Regions from separate parts of the Planococcus alpniumensis genome, predicted to be linked through region 1. Evidence: a T-box and tRNA genes for the amino acid it is inferred to sense, from the RefSeq annotation. Region 1 holds a T-box; the other regions hold tRNA genes.
The links. The T-box of region 1 lies ahead of pheS (phenylalanine--tRNA ligase subunit alpha). A T-box ahead of a tRNA ligase gene usually reads a tRNA of that ligase, here a tRNA-Phe.
Positions count from the first base shown of each region.

Region 2: it has a tRNA-Phe gene. The T-box ahead of pheS (phenylalanine--tRNA ligase subunit alpha) is inferred to sense a tRNA for this amino acid. The anticodon was not compared.
Region 3: it has a tRNA-Phe gene. The T-box ahead of pheS (phenylalanine--tRNA ligase subunit alpha) is inferred to sense a tRNA for this amino acid. The anticodon was not compared.

Region 1 is NZ_JAAMTH010000001.1:1,413,797-1,417,040, reverse strand. It holds gene pheT (phenylalanine--tRNA ligase subunit beta) at 1-923, opposite strand, end outside; gene pheS (phenylalanine--tRNA ligase subunit alpha) at 936-1,973, opposite strand; T-box leader at 2,012-2,238, opposite strand; gene G3255_RS07220 (TrmH family RNA methyltransferase) at 2,275-3,048, opposite strand; gene G3255_RS07215 (small multi-drug export protein) at 3,100-3,244, opposite strand, start outside.
Region 2 is NZ_JAAMTH010000001.1:1,287,321-1,290,564, forward strand. It holds rRNA gene rrf (5S ribosomal RNA) at 138-253, shown strand; tRNA gene G3255_RS06520 (tRNA-Val) at 262-337, shown strand; tRNA gene G3255_RS06525 (tRNA-Thr) at 350-425, shown strand; tRNA gene G3255_RS06530 (tRNA-Lys) at 435-510, shown strand; tRNA gene G3255_RS06535 (tRNA-Leu) at 532-616, shown strand; tRNA gene G3255_RS06540 (tRNA-Gly) at 618-692, shown strand; tRNA gene G3255_RS06545 (tRNA-Leu) at 716-804, shown strand; tRNA gene G3255_RS06550 (tRNA-Arg) at 829-905, shown strand; tRNA gene G3255_RS06555 (tRNA-Pro) at 930-1,006, shown strand; tRNA gene G3255_RS06560 (tRNA-Ala) at 1,013-1,088, shown strand; tRNA gene G3255_RS06565 (tRNA-Met) at 1,110-1,183, shown strand; tRNA gene G3255_RS06570 (tRNA-Ile) at 1,192-1,268, shown strand; tRNA gene G3255_RS06575 (tRNA-Ser) at 1,284-1,376, shown strand; tRNA gene G3255_RS06580 (tRNA-Met) at 1,419-1,495, shown strand; tRNA gene G3255_RS06585 (tRNA-Asp) at 1,499-1,574, shown strand; tRNA gene G3255_RS06590 (tRNA-Phe) at 1,590-1,665, shown strand; tRNA gene G3255_RS06595 (tRNA-Gly) at 1,670-1,743, shown strand; tRNA gene G3255_RS06600 (tRNA-Ile) at 1,749-1,825, shown strand; tRNA gene G3255_RS06605 (tRNA-Asn) at 1,830-1,904, shown strand; tRNA gene G3255_RS06610 (tRNA-Ser) at 1,909-2,000, shown strand; tRNA gene G3255_RS06615 (tRNA-Glu) at 2,007-2,078, shown strand; gene G3255_RS06620 (DMT family transporter) at 2,091-3,071, opposite strand; gene G3255_RS06625 (1,4-dihydroxy-2-naphthoate polyprenyltransferase) at 3,210-3,244, opposite strand, start outside.
Region 3 is NZ_JAAMTH010000001.1:1,099,126-1,102,369, reverse strand. It holds gene G3255_RS05610 (IS256 family transposase) at 1-142, opposite strand, end outside; tRNA gene G3255_RS05605 (tRNA-Leu) at 400-483, opposite strand; tRNA gene G3255_RS05600 (tRNA-Leu) at 696-779, opposite strand; tRNA gene G3255_RS05595 (tRNA-Cys) at 789-862, opposite strand; tRNA gene G3255_RS05590 (tRNA-Gly) at 870-944, opposite strand; tRNA gene G3255_RS05585 (tRNA-Gln) at 950-1,021, opposite strand; tRNA gene G3255_RS05580 (tRNA-His) at 1,029-1,104, opposite strand; tRNA gene G3255_RS05575 (tRNA-His) at 1,147-1,222, opposite strand; tRNA gene G3255_RS05570 (tRNA-Trp) at 1,244-1,317, opposite strand; tRNA gene G3255_RS05565 (tRNA-Tyr) at 1,324-1,407, opposite strand; tRNA gene G3255_RS05560 (tRNA-Thr) at 1,411-1,486, opposite strand; tRNA gene G3255_RS05555 (tRNA-Phe) at 1,500-1,575, opposite strand; tRNA gene G3255_RS05550 (tRNA-Asp) at 1,593-1,668, opposite strand; tRNA gene G3255_RS05545 (tRNA-Met) at 1,672-1,748, opposite strand; tRNA gene G3255_RS05540 (tRNA-Val) at 1,790-1,865, opposite strand; tRNA gene G3255_RS05535 (tRNA-Glu) at 1,872-1,946, opposite strand; tRNA gene G3255_RS05530 (tRNA-Ser) at 1,968-2,057, opposite strand; tRNA gene G3255_RS05525 (tRNA-Asn) at 2,063-2,137, opposite strand; rRNA gene rrf (5S ribosomal RNA) at 2,148-2,263, opposite strand; rRNA gene G3255_RS05515 (23S ribosomal RNA) at 2,394-3,244, opposite strand, start outside.

The DNA of each region.
Region 1 (3,244 bases):
GCAGATAAGGTGCGTTCCGTGTCATCAAGGGTTGTGATTTTTTCGCCTTCTTTTGCCTGGCGAACGGTGATGTTTCCAGAACCAAGGGAATCATAGTCAAACGCATGAAGCGGCTGGCCGTATTCCATCAAAATATAGTTTGTCACGTCTACGACATTATTATGCGGGCGCACGCCGGCAGCCATCAAGCGCTGTTGCAGCCAAAGCGGGGATTCCTTCACTTTGACGTTGCGCACGACTTTCGCGACATAAAGAGGGTTCGCTTCTGGTGCATCCACTTCGAGCGACAGCATGCTTTCCGCTGAGTCTGCCGCTTCAGCATATTCGATTTCCGGCAAGCTAACCTCTTCTCCCAAAATGGCGCCGACTTCATAAGCGACACCGAGCATGCTCATCGCATCCGCACGGTTCGGCGTGAGGCCAAGTTCAAGGACCGTATCGTCCAAGTCCAGATAAGACAACACATCTGTGCCGGGCTCTGCTTTTTCAGGCAAGACATAAATGCCTTCTGCATAGCTTTTTGGCACAAGTTTCGTTTCAATGCCCAGTTCCTGAAGCGAGCAGATCATGCCGTTCGATATTTCTCCACGCAGCTTCGCTTTTTTGATTTTCATGCCGCCTGGAAGTTTCGCGCCCGGACGCGCCACGATAACCGACTGCCCTTTAGCGATATTCGGAGCGCCGCAAATGATCTGGTCGATTTCCCCGCCACCTACATCTACTTGGCAAATCGATAGTTTATCGGCTTCCGGATGCTTCACGCAATCCGTTACATAACCGACGACCAAATTCGCCAGTCCTTCCGAACGGTCGATTACGGCGTCAACTTCGATTCCTGCGCGCGTGATTTTTTCCCCGAGTTCTGCTGGGGGCAAATCTTGTGTATTTATATATTCTTTCAACCATTTTGTCGATACTAACATGAAAGTTCCTCCTTAAAGTTCCGTCCGTTGAAATTGCGTTAAGAAACGCACGTCGTTCGTGTAGAAATGGCGGATGTCCTCGATGCCGTATTTCAGCATCGCAATACGCTCCGGCCCCATGCCGAATGCAAATCCTGTGAGGCGCTTCGAATCATAGCCGGCCATTTCCAGAACGTTCGGATGCACCATGCCAGCGCCCAGAATTTCGATCCAGCCGGTCTTTTTGCAGACATTGCAGCCAGCCCCGCCGCATTTAAAGCAGGAAATATCCATTTCAACGGAAGGCTCCGTGAACGGGAAGAAGCTCGGACGCAGGCGGATTTCGCGATCTTCGCCGAACATCTTCTTGGCAAAGACGGACAAAGTCCCTTTCAAATCGCTCATGCGGATATCCTCGCCAACAACGAGCCCTTCGATTTGCGTGAACTGATGCGAATGAGTTGCATCGTCATTGTCGCGTCGATAGACTTTGCCCGGGCAAATGATCTTGATCGGCTCTCCGCCTTTTGTTTCCATCGTGCGCGCCTGTACCGGTGACGTATGCGTACGCAGTAAAATATCTTCTGTTATATAGAAGGAATCCTGCATATCGCGTGCTGGATGCCCTTTCGGCAAATTGAGTGCTTCGAAATTATAATAATCTTTTTCGACTTCCGGGCCTTCTGCGATCTCGTAGCCCATCGACAAGAACAAGTCTTCGATTTCCTCGACAACTCGCGTCAACGGATGGGGATTGCCTGTCTTCGCAGGGCGCCCTGGCAAGGAGATATCGATCGTTTCGCTTTGCAGCTTTTCGTTGATCGCCTGCTCTTCCAAAAGGACCATGCGCGCTTCGAGCGACTCTGTCACTTCCGCACGCACTTCGTTTGCGAGCGCGCCCATTTTCGGGCGCTCTTCCGCTGGTAATTTACCCATGCCTTTCAAGACATCGGTGATCGGCCCTTTTTTCCCTAAATACGCTACGCGCACGTCCGTCAATTCCTTGACCGTTTGCGCCGCTTGGATTTTCTCCAATGCTTCATTTTTCAATTCCTGCAATCTTGCTTCCATTTTCTCTCCTCCTTGAACATAAAAAAGCCCCGCCCCCAAAAAGGGACGAGGCATTGATTCGCGGTACCACCCTAGTTATCGCGCGTAGGCGATCACTCAATTGAATAACGGCTCATCACCGGCCAGACTTTACGGCACTCGGCCGGTCCCCGTCTGGCAGCTCGCGGGGTGAACTTCCGGAGTTCCTGCATATCCGCGCTTTCAGTCGAGGGCGGACTTCCTTGGATGCAGGGGACTACGTACTTTTCCCGGTCAACGCTTGTTTATTTCTCTTCTATTATAATGAACTTTCGCCTGTTAATCAAACACCAGTTTTTGGAACGAGGCTATACAATAGAATTCCAGTTGCTACGGCTACATTCAATGATTCTGCCGGTCCGTAAAGCGGCACCATGAGATTCTGGTCGGTCTGCTCCAAAAGCTGGGGCTCGACGCCGCTTCCTTCATTTCCGACAATGAGCGCAAACCGCTCTTTCGACCCTGCTTCGTACATCGGCACCGATTGGTAAAGCGCCGTTCCGTAAACCGGAATGTCTCGGCTCTTTAAGCGTTCAACCCAGTCGAATAAATCGCCTTTGACGATCGGCACTTGGAAATGCGCACCTTGCGCCGAACGGACTGTTTTCGGATTATACGCATCCGCCGAACCTTTGCCGAGAACGACAGCGTCAATCCCGGCCGCTGCGGCGGTGCGAATCATCGTCCCGACATTGCCAGGGTCTTGTACGGCGTCGATCAAGAGCAAGGTCTGCCATTGCTCTTGAATAGATTCATCGTACTCCAACTGTGTGCAATGTGCGAATATCCCTTGCGTATGCTCAGTTTCCGCAATTTCCTTGGCGATCTGCGCCGTCACTACATAAAGCTCCAGTCCTTCAATGTCCCAAGCATCCGGAATATCTGTGCCTTCTCGGACGATCAAGCCTTTGATGCCATCTTTCTTGTTCAATGCCTCTTCCGTCAAATGAAATCCTTCGATGAGAAATTCCCCGAATTTATCACGCTCTTTACGGGTCGTGCTCAGTTTCTTCCAATGTTTGACGAGTGAGTTCTGCAATGATTCAATTCGTTTCATAATACGTTCACCACTTTTTTCAGAATAGCTCCAGTATAGCATAGGGCCGATTTACGCAGTAAAGAAATCAAAACCAAGTGCTGTCAAAATCCCGAACGCGAGCGTCCAGATCCCGATGCTGATAATCATCCATACGGTCGTATTGCGCTTCGTCGCACCCAAAGTCATGCCAATGAACGCCGCGATATGCGTACCG
Region 2 (3,244 bases), 130 kb from region 1:
TAACTGAAACGCAAGTTTCCCCCAATGTCGATTTATCCAGTTTTGAAAGAATAAGAATTTTTGCCTTCGGGCAAAAAAGACTTGTAAAACTCGTCAGAGTTGGTATAATAAATCTTGTCTTTCAAAAAACCTTATAGTCCAGTGATGATGGCAAAGAGGCCACACCCGTTCCCATCCCGAACACGGAAGTTAAGCTCTTTTGCGCCGATGGTAGTTGGGGGGTTCCCCCTGTGAGAGTAGGACGTCGCTGGGCATACATACGGAGGATTAGCTCAGCTGGGAGAGCATCTGCCTTACAAGCAGAGGGTCGGCGGTTCGATCCCGTCATCCTCCACCATTTTTTCTCCATGCCGGAGTAGCTCAACTGGTAGAGCAACTGACTTGTAATCAGTAGGTTGAGGGTTCAAGTCCTTTCTCCGGCACCACTCATGTTTGAGCCATTAGCTCAGTTGGTAGAGCATCTGACTTTTAATCAGAGGGTCGAAGGTTCGAATCCTTCATGGCTCACCATTTTAATTTCATAATTGCCACGCGGGTGTGGCGGAACTGGCAGACGCACTAGACTTAGGATCTAGCGCCTTCGGGCGTGGGGGTTCGACTCCCTTCACCCGCACCAAGCGGAAGTAGTTCAGTGGTAGAACGCCACCTTGCCAAGGTGGAGGTCGCGGGTTCGACCCCCGTCTTCCGCTCCAATTTTTTATCTGTCCAATGCCCCGCCGGGGTGGCGGAACTGGCAGACGCACAGGACTTAAAATCCTGCGGTAGGTGACTACCGTACCGGTTCGATTCCGGTCCTCGGCACCACTGTTTTATAAAATTTTATATTATGCGCCCGTAGCTCAATTGGATAGAGTACTTGACTACGAATCAAGCGGTTAGAGGTTCGAGTCCTCTCGGGCGCGCCATATTTTGTCATCATCCTATTTAGTCGGGAAGTAGCTCAGCTTGGTAGAGCACTTGGTTTGGGACCAAGGGGTCGCAGGTTCGAATCCTGTCTTCCCGACCACTTTATGGGGCCTTAGCTCAGCTGGGAGAGCGCCTGCCTTGCACGCAGGAGGTCAGCGGTTCGATCCCGCTAGGCTCCACCAACTATACTATTTAAAGATCCTGGCGGCGTAGCTCAGCTGGCTAGAGCGTACGGTTCATACCCGTAAGGTCGGGGGTTCGATCCCCTCTGCCGCCACTTTTTTAGGACCTTTAGCTCAGTTGGTTAGAGCAGACGGCTCATAACCGTCCGGTCGCAGGTTCGAGTCCTGCAAGGTCCACCATTTAATGTTTATCACGGAGGAATACCCAAGTTTGGCTGAAGGGATCGGTCTTGAAAACCGACAGGGGAGTCAAATCCCGCGGGGGTTCGAATCCCTCTTCCTCCTCCATTTTTTAAAAATGAGTGGACAATTTTTATTCAATACTATTATCGCGGGGTGGAGCAGTTCGGTAGCTCGTTGGGCTCATAACCCAAAGGTCGCAGGTTCAAATCCTGCCCCCGCAACCAAATGGTCCCGTGGTGTAGCGGTTAACATGCCTGCCTGTCACGCAGGAGATCGCCGGTTCGATCCCGGTCGGGACCGCCATTTTTATGAATATGTGGGTCAGTAGCTCAGTCGGTAGAGCATTAGATTGAAGCTCTAAGTGTCGGCGGTTCGATTCCGTCCTGACCCACCATATTGCGGGTGTAGTTTAGTGGTAAAACCTCAGCCTTCCAAGCTGATGATGAGGGTTCGATTCCCTTCACCCGCTCCAACAATGGGCCTATAGCTCAGCTGGTTAGAGCGCACGCCTGATAAGCGTGAGGTCGGTGGTTCGAGTCCACTTAGGCCCACCATTGTTCCGAAGTAGCTCAGTGGTAGAGCACCGCACTGTTAATGCGATGGTCGTAGGTTCGAGTCCTACCTTCGGAGCCATACTGGGGAAGTACTCAAGTGGCTGAAGAGGCGCCCCTGCTAAGGGTGTAGGTCGGTAACACCGGCGCGAGGGTTCAAATCCCTCCTTCTCCGCCAGTATTTGGCCCCTTGGTCAAGCGGTTAAGACACCGCCCTTTCACGGCGGTAACACGGGTTCGAATCCCGTAGGGGTCATATTAAAAAGCGTTATGCATTCATATGCATAACGCTTTTTTCATTTTCTGAATTTTGTTCATGACGGGAAGCAAAACTGTGTACTGCCATTCCTAGTATTACCATTGTTAAGCCAATTAATGCTACGGGAGATGGAAATGCAATGTTTAAAAGAAAAAGTTCACCTATCAATGTAAATATAACTTCCATAGACTGTGTGGCTTCAACTGCGGCAAGCTTTGACATGTTGTTTCTGACCATATCGGTAGCCATAAAGAATAGAACTGTCGCTACTACTCCCGAACTGATTGCAACTATCAAAGATTGATAAATTTGAGAATTAGAAGGTAATCCAGTTGTCGAGAAGCCATAAATAGAGAGAACCAACCAAAGGGGGAGACTAGCAATTGTCATTCCAAGCACGCGTTGATATGCGTCTAACCGACCTTCGCAAACCTCCATCATTTTCCGATTTCCAAGTGGGTAAGCGAAAGCTGCAATTAAAACAGGCACTAGCCCAAGCAACAACGTGGAAGTAGTAACATTAGTTAGATGATCAAGTTGAAGAAGAGTTATTCCAGCTAAGATAATAGTTGAAAATAATAACCCTTTTATTGGTATACATTGTCTGTGTATTACGGTGTGGCCGGATATATGAACTTTAATGAAAAAAAGAGGAGCGAGTAAAGTGCCAGCGATAATTGTGAATTGCCAAGTTCCGGCGATTAGCCATCCCGGAGAGTAAGCCGCTGCAAAACATAAAGGGGCATAAAAAAGACCGAATCCTACGAAACTCCATAACAACCATTTTACTTTATATTTCCTCATTTCCTGGAGGAGTGGGCGTAAATTACCCCTGAGAATTACAATTAATAAGAGGAATGGGATCATAAATAGATAGCGCAGGGACGCGCTCCATACCCAATGACCTCCTTGCGCTTCCATTAAAGCATTAACAACAAAAGTGACTGCAAAAAACATTGCTCCGGCTAGGCCCAATACAATTGGTTTCATGGAACCCTCCTTTTTTATATATTATATACAATATATCGCAATAAGGATGGTTTCACCACCGCTATTTATAGAGAAGCCTTCTTTTAACTATTTCTACAATAAAAAGCTGATGGGCTTATTGCCATCAGCTTTAAGGGGTTAAGATAAAAAGTAATCTACTAATAAACCAATTG
Region 3 (3,244 bases), 310 kb from region 1:
CGTATTTTTCGTAATCCAGGAACGCTGTTAGTTCCGTTTGAAGAAGTGTATTCACCGCCGTCTCCAAATGTTTGCGAAAAACTTCGGAGATGTCTTCTTTTTTTACTAGAGCTTGCATAATATCTGTTGTAAACTGAGTCATAGGGAAGGCCTCTTTTCTGTGAATTGGTTGTGGTGACTTAATTCTACAAGAAAAGGTCTTCCTTTTTCTATTTATTCATTTACACAAGATATTTTACGCTCTCTTCAATAAAGTAATTCCTTCTATTTCATTTGTATTCACTTGTAGTCTTTATTTAATAACAGTCCTACTCTTAGCAACCAAGACAAGATAAAGAAAAAAGCCCTAACCGAAGTTAGGGCTTTTCCATACATTGCTTGGCAGAGCAATGAAAATGATACCGGCGGTCGGGGTCGAACCGACACTCCCGTGAAGGAACGGGATTTTGAGTCCCGCGCGTCTGCCAATTCCGCCACGCCGGCAAAATTGAATCCAGATACAATTATTCATTGCTTTCAGGAACATTTATTATTATATTAGTAAACCGATTATTTTGCAAGGGGTTATTAGATATTTTTTAAAAAATCTTTGCTATGTAGAACTTATAATCATTCACCTAAATAAAGAAAAAAACTCTGACTTTGATAGTCAGAGTTTTAAGCTCTCATCACTTGGCAGAGTGATGATCAATTGATACCGGCGGTCGGGGTCGAACCGACACTCCCGTGAAGGAACGGGATTTTGAGTCCCGCGCGTCTGCCAATTCCGCCACGCCGGCAAAATAGTTTGGAGGCGGCAACCGGACTCGAACCGGTGGTAAGGGTGTTGCAGACCCATGCCTTACCGCTTGGCTATGCCGCCTAAATAATGGAGCGGAAGACGGGGGTCGAACCCGCGACCTCCACCTTGGCAAGGTGGCGTTCTACCACTGAACTACTTCCGCAAAAGCTGGGGTACCTGGATTCGAACCAGGGCATGACGGGATCAAAACCCGTTGCCTTACCGCTTGGCTATACCCCAATAATACTGGGGCGGACGAGGGGAATTGAACCCCCGAGTGCCGGAATCACAATCCGGTGCGTTAACCACTTCGCCACGACCGCCACGCTATTATTATGTATGATATTAAATTCTCAAGAAAAACATGGGGCGGACGAGGGGAATTGAACCCCCGAGTGCCGGAATCACAATCCGGTGCGTTAACCACTTCGCCACGACCGCCATCATAATATTTTTAAAAAATGGCAGGGGCAGTAGGAATCGAACCCACATCGGAGGTTTTGGAGACCTCTGTTCTACCGTTAAACTATGCCCCTAAAAACTGGTGGTGGGGGGCAGATTCGAACTGCCGAACCCGAAGGAGCGGATTTACAGTCCGCCGCGTTTAGCCACTTCGCTACCCCACCTAATGGTGCCGGAGAAAGGACTTGAACCCTCAACCTACTGATTACAAGTCAGTTGCTCTACCAGTTGAGCTACTCCGGCATGGAGAAAAATATGGTGGGTCAGGACGGAATCGAACCGCCGACACTTAGAGCTTCAATCTAATGCTCTACCGACTGAGCTACTGACCCATATTAATTAATAAAAATGGCGGTCCCGACCGGGATCGAACCGGCGATCTCCTGCGTGACAGGCAGGCATGTTAACCGCTACACCACGGGACCATTTGGTTGCGGGGGCAGGATTTGAACCTGCGACCTTTGGGTTATGAGCCCAACGAGCTACCGAACTGCTCCACCCCGCGATAATATTAAAGTTTCCTTCTATTTATATGCATGAAAGAAATGGTGGAGGATGACGGGATCGAACCGCCGACCCTCTGCTTGTAAGGCAGATGCTCTCCCAGCTGAGCTAATCCTCCATTGAATGGTGACCCCTACGGGATTCGAACCCGTGTTACCGCCGTGAAAGGGCGGTGTCTTAACCGCTTGACCAAGGGGCCTTTATTTTGAGCTTAAGATACTGGCGGAGAGCAAGGGATTCGAACCCTTGAGACGGTTGCCCGCCTACATGATTTCCAATCATGCTCCTTCGGCCACTCGGACAGCTCTCCATAATTGGCTCCGAAGGTAGGACTCGAACCTACGACCATCGCATTAACAGTGCGGTGCTCTACCACTGAGCTACTTCGGAATAATAACCAGACTAGCGACGTCCTACTCTCACAGGGGGAAACCCCCAACTACCATCGGCGCAAAAGAGCTTAACTTCCGTGTTCGGGATGGGAACGGGTGTGACCTCTTTGCCATCATCACTAGACTGTACTAATTTGAAAGACAAGATTTATTATATCAATAATACCGATTTTTTCAAGTATTTTTTTAAAAATAATATCTTATTCTTTCAAAACTGGATAAATCGACATTGTGGAAACTCACGTTTCAGTTTATTGGTTAAGTCCTCGATCGATTAGTATTCGTCAGCTGCACGTGTCGCCACGCTTCCACCCCGAACCTATCTACCTCATCGTCTTTGAGGGATCTTACTTGCTTGCGCAATGGGAAATCTCATCTTGAGGGGGGCTTCGTGCTTAGATGCTTTCAGCACTTATCCCGGCCACACATAGCTACCCAGCGATGCTCTTGGCAGAACAACTGGTACACCAGCGGTGTGTCCATCCCGGTCCTCTCGTACTAAGGACAGCTCCTCTCAAATTTCCTGCGCCCGCGACGGATAGGGACCGAACTGTCTCACGACGTTCTGAACCCAGCTCGCGTACCGCTTTAATGGGCGAACAGCCCAACCCTTGGGACCGACTACAGCCCCAGGATGCGATGAGCCGACATCGAGGTGCCAAACCTCCCCGTCGATGTGGACTCTTGGGGGAGATAAGCCTGTTATCCCCGGGGTAGCTTTTATCCGTTGAGCGATGGCCCTTCCATGCGGAACCACCGGATCACTAAGTCCGTCTTTCGACCCTGCTCGACCTGTCCGTCTCGCAGTCAAGCTCCCTTGTGCCTTTACACTCTGCGAATGATTTCCAACCATTCTGAGGGAACCTTTGAGCGCCTCCGTTACTCTTTAGGAGGCGACCGCCCCAGTCAAACTGCCCGCCTGACACTGTCTCCCAAGCCGCTAAGGCTTGTGGGTTAGAAGTTCAATACAACCAGGGTAGTATCCCACCGACGCCTCCCCCGAAGCTGGCGCTCCGGGTTCTCTGGCTCCTACCTATCCTGTACAAGTTGCACCAAAATTCAATATCAGGCTACAGTAAAGCTCCACGGGGTCTTTCCGTCCTGT